DNA from 2 places in the Anaerosinus sp. genome. Region 1 is predicted to be linked to the other one. Evidence: riboswitches for the same ligand, from Rfam matches in the RefSeq annotation. Region 1 holds a riboswitch; the other holds the start of a gene.

Region 1 (4,439 bases):
TGACGACCTCGTCTATAACGACTTTTATATTGGCGAAGATGCTGATATAACCATTGTTGCAGGTTGCGGCGTTCATACGGATGGTACCGGTAATTCACAACATAACGGCATCCATCGTTTCTTTCTGAGAAAAAATTCCCGAGTACTTTATTTAGAAAAACATATTGGCACTGGCGAAGGTACGGGTGAACGGATAATTAATCCTGAAACCTATATGGAGTTAGGAGAAAATAGTTATATGGAAATGGATACCCTACAAATCAAAGGCGTTGATTCTAGTAAAAGAGTCACCGAAGGAACATTAGCTGCAAATGCCAAGCTTATTATTCGCGAAAAAATCATGACCCACGGTAACCAAACTGCAGAAACAATTTTTAAAGTGGATTTAAACGGCAATAAGTCTGGTGCAGATGTAATTTCCCGTTCCGTTGCCAGAGATTCTTCAAAACAAATCTTTCGTTCGACAATTAATGGAAATGCTGACTGCAGCGGGCATACGGAATGTGATGCAATTATTATGGACAATGGTGTAGTAAGTGCGATTCCAGAACTTACAGCCAATCATGTAGATGCAGCTTTAATTCATGAAGCAGCGATTGGTAAAATCGCTGGTGAACAATTAACAAAATTGATGACATTGGGACTCTCAGAGGCTGAAGGCGAAGCCAAAATCATCGAAGGATTCTTAAAATAAACAGATTTTTAAAATTCAGATGGAGTTTTAACTCCATCTGAATCTTAGAAATCATCGGATAAATGAAGTCCGTAAAAGCAGAAATGCTGCCGTGAGTGAAAATCACTAATCCGGCAGCATTTTTATTTTTACTTTTTGTTTAACTCACTATCTTTATAATAGCGAGTTCCTTTACCTGTTAATTCAAGCGCCAATCCTTTTTCCGTCATTTGATACATCCAAGTATCCCTAGATACAGTAACAGCGCCTTGCATAGAGTCACCAGAAACACCATCTGTTATCGCAGCAGTTGCCTGTCCGCCAAACTCCCAGCCTGTATTGATAAATTTGTTTAGTGCGTCCTCTGTTGCAAAAACAAAAATTACATTAAATTCTTTTACCCCTAAACCAAGTCCAACCTGTGCTTCCGCCATTTTCATAAAGGTTTCTTCACCGGTAACTTGATTCACTGCAATACCTTTTCCCATTCCACTACCTAAGACAAAAATCTTTACCCCTGTATTTTTAAATACAGCATAGCCCGCTGCATTTTGAATAGCTCTCCTTGCACTTGGGTGAACTTCATAAAGCTTTTCTAAAGTTGCATCAGACATATTACGAACTTTTTGCCGTTTATCTTCTACACTGGCAGCCTGCACAACTGAAATTGACGTAACAAAAGCGCAAAGCACCAGCATACAAACGAGCCGCAAAAATTTAGATTGAGCCAATACTATCCCTCCTCTATATCTTGTACTAAATTAACTATAGCACACAAAAATAAAGTTGCCTAGCAGTAAATTTTTGTCTATTTACCCTTCCTTTTATCCGACGGCTTAACTATCTTTATAAGAAAACGCCTCTTTTTCATGGCATATGCTATGAAAAAGAGGCGTTTTGATGTTTATGCTAATTATACAGGTAAAGCGATATAGTAATCATTTTTTTCTTCTTTATGTTCTTTTAATATTGCTTTCTCCTGATGTACTGACTCTACTAAATATAATGCCAAATCACTAATTAGCGATGCAATTCCATGATTTAATAGCTGCATATTCTCCATTTCTATCTCTACGTTTTTTACAACGCTATCTGGGAGTTGAATTGGCTTTAACAAACTCCCTGCTGATGAACCGTCTTCTCTAATATATTCCATTAAAGACCAGTTGAGCGGAACGGTTTTACTAAGTGGCTGCTTAATAAAGCTATAACTTTTGCAACACCACTTAAATGGACTCTGAATACCATATTCCATAGCATCTCTAAACAAGCTGTCATCTTCTTCTATTTCATGATAGGTGAGTAAAACACCTAGATTAGTCCCAGATTCCTCATCACTAAATTCAACCCACATATCATGGCTGAGCGGCATAAGATTCTCATATGATAAATTTCTTTGATAATTACAATGAAAATTGTCTGTTTTCGTAAAGCACGACATCATTTCGGTCGCTTCAATGATTTTAGCATTCGCAAAACTTTCTTGTAAGCTCTGCCAAAACTCTTGTACTGTACTAATCACATTAAAAGTCTTTTTACTTTTATTTTTTTTACTCGCTTTATTTATAATATCTTCGTAAATCTTCATTATTTATTCCCCTTATAAAACTTATTTTTCTTACTATTTCCTAAAAAAGAAAGCCTATACTTATAATATGTGGGAAAATTTTTATCGGTTTATAAAATTTACAATGTTACAAAACCATTTTATAATGATAGTTATTTTCAATTGACACATACCTATAAAAATTGATATAATGATGCAAAATAAATAGAATAAGTGATAGAGGTGCGATGCTTAATAGTAATTATTCTGAGCTGCCAGCTTTGAGGAATAACGAAAGGAACCATCGCCGAAATAAATTGTCATGGCAAAGATAATTTGTTGGTCTTGGGTTGAATATGCACAAGACTGTCATACGTAATTCGTATGGAGAGCTATCTTGCATGCTTTTTTGAAGCGATTTGCGAGGCTGACTCCAAATCGCTTTTTATATGCAAATACAAATTTTGGAGGTAATATCTATGGCAGAAAAAACATTTCCAATCAGCAAAGATAAATTGCAAGAGATTATTGCAAAGTACCCAACTCCGTTTCATATTTACGACGAACAGGCAATCCGCAATAATATGCGCCGTTTGTTTAAAGCTTTTAGCTGGGCCCCAGCATTTAAAGAATATTTCGCAGTAAAAGCTGCTCCAAACCCTACTTTACTTAAAATTCTAAGCGAAGAAGGCGCAGGTGCCGATTGCAGTTCTTTAGCTGAATTATTATTATCTGAAATGGCCGGAATCAAAGGCGAAAATATCATGCTTACATCAAACGATACGCCAGCAGAAGAATTTCAAAAAGCGCGAGAATTAGGTGCCGTTATCAATCTAGATGATATTACACACATTGATTATCTTGAAAAACACGCCAGCTTCCCAGAGATTCTTTCTTTCCGTTACAACCCAGGTCCATCGCTTGCACATAGCAATACAATTATCGGAAAACCTGAAGAAGCAAAATACGGTCTGACAAAAGAGCAACTCTTTGAAGCATATCGTATCGCTAAAGAAAAAGGTGTAAAACGCTTTGGACTTCATACCATGGTAATCTCCAATGAATTAGATCCTGATTCATTTATCGCAACAGCGGAATTAATGTTTAATCTTGCTGTTGAAATCAATAAAAAACTTGGTATTCGATTAGAATTTGTTAACCTTGGCGGCGGCGTTGGCATCCCTTATCGCCCTGAAGAAACAGCTGTTGATTTAGAATATGTAGGTGAAGGAATTAGAAAAGCTTATGAAAGAATCGTTATAAAAAACAATATTGCGCCACTTACAATTGCAATGGAGTTAGGTCGTTCTATTACTGGACCTTATGGCTATCTTGTTTCCACTGCACTTCATCGCAAGAACACATATAAAAATTACATTGGACTAGACAGCTGTATGGCAAACTTAATGCGTCCTGCACTTTACGGAGCATATCACCACATTACGATAATCGGTAAGGAAAATGAACCTTGTGACCATGTGTATGATATCACTGGTTCACTCTGTGAAAACAATGATAAATTTGCAATCGACCGCGCTTTACCAAAAATCGATATCGGTGATATTATCGTCATTCACGATGCTGGTGCGCATGGCCATGCAATGGGCTTTAATTATAATGGTAAATTACGTTCTGCTGAATTATTGTTAAAACCTAATGGCGACGTAGAAATGATTCGCCGCGGCGAAACAATAGAAGATTATTTTGCCACATTAAAATTTTAAAATTAGCACATTTTGCCTCTCTTATTCATAGATTATATAAAAATGGAATAAGGGGGGCTTTTTCTTATGGACGACAGGAATCCTATGCCGCCAAAATTTTTTTCGTCAACGCCTGATCAAAACTGCATGTGCCCGACTGACCCAGATTTATTGTTACTAAGAAGAATGGCAATCAGCGAACGTAAAGGAATTTATTTTTATCTTTGTGCTGCTGAAAAAACAAGTGGTTCATTATGTAAATTATTCACTGAAATTGCCGAAGATGAAATGGTTCATTTTCGCAATATAATGACACTTTTAGCAAAGTATGATCCCGTACAATGTTGTGCTTTTAATGATGTTTGTATTACACTTCCATCTATAGACAGTTTTCGTAAAAGTAAAAGTTGTTCCAATTTAGAAGCGATAGACTTATTAACAAGAGCAATTGTAGATGAATTATGTGATGCAAATAATTATCAAGAAAGTTATTGCGCCGCCCAGCATAAAGATGTAA
Region 2 (4,439 bases), on a different contig from region 1:
ACACGAACAGTTGATAAGGAGCGGTTTTATCACATTCTAAGCACTACTTTGAACAGCCAGTAAGATAGCAAAGCCAGTCGATCTAGGCAACGGTCAAGATGAACGACGCATTTTATGTGCCGCCGTTGACAATCCCCACGTCTTTGCTGATGGGCAATCAAGGCGGGAAAGCTCTAAAACGGCTTTCCCACCCATTTCAATTTTGAGAGAAGAAACACCCCAAAATAGAGTGAACAACGGACAAGCACTTTGACGGTCGCCCGCTGTCCTGCTATTTTTCCGGGGGTATGGCCACAAGTTCAGGACATTTTGTCCCGAAGTCCGGCGGAGGACGATGGACGGGAGTTTTCATAATGATGGAAAGCTCTAGACAGTAGTACAAATGAGTATTGCTGTCTAGAGCTTTTTATTTTATATAAGTTGTTCCTCTTTAGTTTTTGGCAAAATAGCTTCTGCTATTTTTTCGATATTATCAAATCTTGTTATAATAAAATCTATTAAATAGTTTAAATCAAAGTTCCCTTTTTCCCATTCATCTGGAATTTGTGAGATAATAGATAAAATTTCATTTTTGCTAATCGTTTTTATGCGGTTTATATATGGATAAAAATCTTCTTTTGTTAAGAAGTTTCTTAATAGTACCCCGTATAAATGATTTTGATATACAGATACTTGCTTGGTAAGTTTTTTTAAAACTTCGTTATTCCAATGGCTACATTTAAATAGATGAGAATTATCAATTGCATAAATGCGATGACCTAAATGCGAAAATAAAAGATTTTTTCTATTTATTATTCTGTCTGGATTGTGAAAGATATGATCAAATAGTATTACTCCAGCCATTTCCTTAATATTTATAGCCTTTTTTAAATGATCGTGATTAAGATATTCTATATAAGGAATATATTGGGAAGCGAATTGTAAAGAAAAAAAAGATTCATTCATTTTTAATTGGCTTATATCAATTAAATCGCTATGGGGAAAAATTAATTCTAATCTTTCTCCAATAAATTTTCCTAAAAATTCACTAATTAGTATTTGTGCTGGTATGTTTTTCTTATTGGTTTTTACAATATATATATTCCCATCATTGGCCTCACAAAAGAATGGGCAGGTAACGCCAACGCCTACATTACCAAGAACTTTTTTCCCTCTTAACATAGTCGTTTATCTACAACAGCAATGACATTTTGTATCTCCACCAGAAACGGAGGTAATCGCTTCTAAATTTACCACTACGGAGCGAATATTTCTATCAGATATAAATTTATTACAGCCAGGAATGAAAATTTCATCAACAGTAAGAATTGCTAGATCTCTACAAACTTCACTAGGTACGCCTTCAAATAAAAATCCACCTGTGGTAGTAATAGCCACATTGTTTCCGATTAAGCGTTTTAAACTTCTAACTAAACAATCATATTCACGGTCTTGACCTTCTCTTATAATTGGTGTGTCATCATCACAAGATAAAGTACTATAAACAGGATCGCATACAATACCACTACCTTTAGCAATAATACTCCATAAGTCTATTCTAGCAAAATTGACAGTAACTAAACACCCGCCTGGAGTAATAATTTCTACATCAGAAGTTACAGATGTAATTGCTGGAGTTAAAACAGCCATACGACAATCTTCTATTGCTTGTAAACGACCGAAATAAGTAAAGCCATCAGCACCTAATAACAATATATCACTGTTTACTTCCCTTTTTAGGTCGCAAATTAATTCTTCGTTTTTTATTCTACAGTAAAAACTCATAATAAAACCCTCCCAAATAGATTTAGCATGATTTTACTGTACAATATGCAATAACAAGAAATGATGTGCATGATATAAAAATGTTTTTTCAACGTGAATATTTGTATAATTAATTTAATCGTTTTATAACTTTAGGTTGACACTATTGGAACAATTAGTATAAAATGTACATAAATTAAATAGAAGTCCTGCATAGGATGGAGTAGAGGTGCGATTAAATAAGAGTATTTCCATGGAGAAGGGGTTTGATGATATGGATTGAAAGGATTTGTCGCCGAAGTTTCAATATTTCCCAAAATGTTGATTCTGGTTTAACATTGAAAAAATGTTAGATTGTCACCGGATATTGGTGGAGAGCTATCTCATCTAGAATAGGGTCTTGAACCCTAGGAGCTGCCTTATATAGAAAGCTGGTGAGAATGGTCTTATCAGTTTTTTTTGTATATAGTTGACTTTTATTATTAGTTTTAGGAGGGATAAGGTTGATAAAAGTAGTAGTTTGTGGTGCATATGGGAAAATGGGTCGTGCTGTTTTAAATGCAGTACATAATGATAGTGATCTTATGCTTGTAGGTGCAGTAGATGTCATGTCCAAAGGTGATGATATTGGTTCATTGATTGGAATTGATAAAATTGGAATTAATGTAAAAAAAGACTTGCAAGAGGTGCTGACTGAAACCAGCGCAGATGTCGTTGTTGATTTTACGAATCCTAATGTAGTAATGAATAATATTAGAATTATACTTAAAAATAGAGTTTATCCGGTCGTTGGGACTACTGGATTGACAGATGAAAATAAAAAAGAAATAGAGCAACTGTGTAAAGAAAATAATGTGGGGGCATTCATAGCACCAAACTTTGCAATTGGGGCTGTTTTGATGATGAAGTTATCACAGGAAGTCGCAAAATACATGCCGGATGTTGAAATTATAGAATTGCATCATGATCAAAAATTAGATGCACCATCAGGCACTGCGCTACGTACTGCTGAACTTATTAGTGAAGTTCGTGGCATGAGAACACAAGGGCATCCGGATGAAGTAGAAAAAATAAAAGGTGCACGTGGATCTGATTTTGATGGAATACATATTCACAGTGTTCGTTTACCTGGATATGTAGCGCATCAAGAAGTGATTTTCGGGGGATTAGGTCAAACTCTAACGATTAGACATGACTCTATTAATCGAGATTCATTTATGCCAGGTGTTGTCATTGCTTGCAAAAAAGTTGTCAGTTTAGATACACTAGTATGTGGACTAGAAAATATATTAAATTAATTGATTGTTAGGAGTGCAGAATAAATGAAAAAATATAATGTTGCTATTTTAGGTGCTACTGGTGCAGTTGGGCAAGAATTTTTAAGTTTAATTGAAGAACGTAATTTCCCTTTTGCCAATTTAAAATTGTTAGCCTCAAAGCGTTCAGCAGGAAAAGTAATAAAGTTTATGGGCAAAGATTATGTAGTAGAAGAAGCAACAAATGAATCATTTAAGGATGTACAAATTGCTTTATTTGCAGGTGGCTCAGCAAGCACTGTTTTCGCTTCAGCTGCTGTGAAAAGTGGTGCTGTAGTTATTGATAATTCAAGCGCATTTCGAATGGATCCTGAAGTACCATTAGTAGTGCCAGAAGTAAATCCAGAAGCGATAAAGAATCATAAAGGAATTATCGCGAATCCAAATTGTTCGACGATTATTATGACAATGGCATTAAAACCGATTTATGATAAAGTGAAGATTAAAAGAGTTGTTGTATCGACTTATCAGGCTGTGTCTGGTGGTGGCAAAGAAGCAATTGATGAATTAGAACAACAAGTCAAGGCTATTGCTGAAAATCGTCCTGTTGAGGCAAAAATTCTACCTGGAGCAAGTTTAGCGAAACATTATCAGATCGCATTTAATTTAATTCCCCAAATTGATGTCTTTAAAGATAATGGATATACTAAAGAAGAAATGAAAATGATTGATGAAACACACAAGATTTTAGATGATTATGGAATGGGAATTACTGCTACTACAATTAGGGTTCCAGTATATCGTAGTCACGCAGAATCTATTAATTTAGAATTGGAAGATGATCTTAGTATAGATGAAGTTAAGTCAGCTTTATCAAATTTTGAAGGCGTGATTGTGAAAGACAATCCAGATGAAATGGAGTATCCTATGCCTCTTTATACATCAAATCAAGACGAAGTTTTCATCGGACGTATAAGAAAAGATTATTCAATAAAAAATGGTTTAAACTTATGGGTAGTTGGTGATCAAATTCGTAAAGGTGCGGCATTAAATGCTTTGCAAATTGCGGAATATATGATCAAACATAACATGTTTTGAGGTGTGTAGGTATGCGTATTGTTGTGCAAAAATTTGGAGGAACTTCAGTTGCAACTGAAGAAAGCCGAAGTTTTGTATTGGCAAAAGTGCTAAAATTGAAGCTAGAGGGCTTCTTTCCCGTAGTTGTTGTTTCGGCGATGGGACGTAGTGGAGAAAATTATGCAACAGATACGCTGATTCATTTATTAAAAGAAGTAAATGATTGTGTAAATGCACGTGAACTAGATCAAATTATGTGCTGTGGTGAAATGATTTCAGCAGCTGTTATGACAGCGACACTACAAAAGGCTGGTTTAAACACAGTAATGCTAAATGGAAGTCAAGCAGGAATAATAACAGATT

Evidence for each region. A riboswitch is a leader RNA that binds a small molecule or an ion and turns the genes downstream of it on or off. The one in region 1 is predicted to bind lysine.
Region 2: it holds a riboswitch for lysine, as region 1 does, so the genes downstream of both, dapB (4-hydroxy-tetrahydrodipicolinate reductase) here and lysA (diaminopimelate decarboxylase) in region 1, are expected to answer to the same signal.

What each region holds. Positions count from the first base shown of each region.
Region 1 is NZ_CBDNNH010000018.1:40,252-44,690, forward strand. It holds gene ACWZFG_RS08420 (SufB/SufD family protein) at 1-694, shown strand, start outside; gene ACWZFG_RS08425 (lipid-binding SYLF domain-containing protein) at 823-1,404, opposite strand; gene ACWZFG_RS08430 (hypothetical protein) at 1,587-2,261, opposite strand; lysine riboswitch at 2,450-2,622, shown strand; gene lysA (diaminopimelate decarboxylase) at 2,699-3,943, shown strand; gene ACWZFG_RS08440 (ferritin family protein) at 4,010-4,439, shown strand, end outside.
Region 2 is NZ_CBDNNH010000004.1:60,579-65,017, reverse strand. It holds gene ACWZFG_RS03530 (HipA family kinase) at 412-1,161, opposite strand; gene ACWZFG_RS03525 (hypothetical protein) at 1,168-1,764, opposite strand; lysine riboswitch at 1,960-2,132, shown strand; gene dapB (4-hydroxy-tetrahydrodipicolinate reductase) at 2,247-3,041, shown strand; gene ACWZFG_RS03515 (aspartate-semialdehyde dehydrogenase) at 3,066-4,097, shown strand; gene dapG (aspartate kinase) at 4,109-4,439, shown strand, end outside.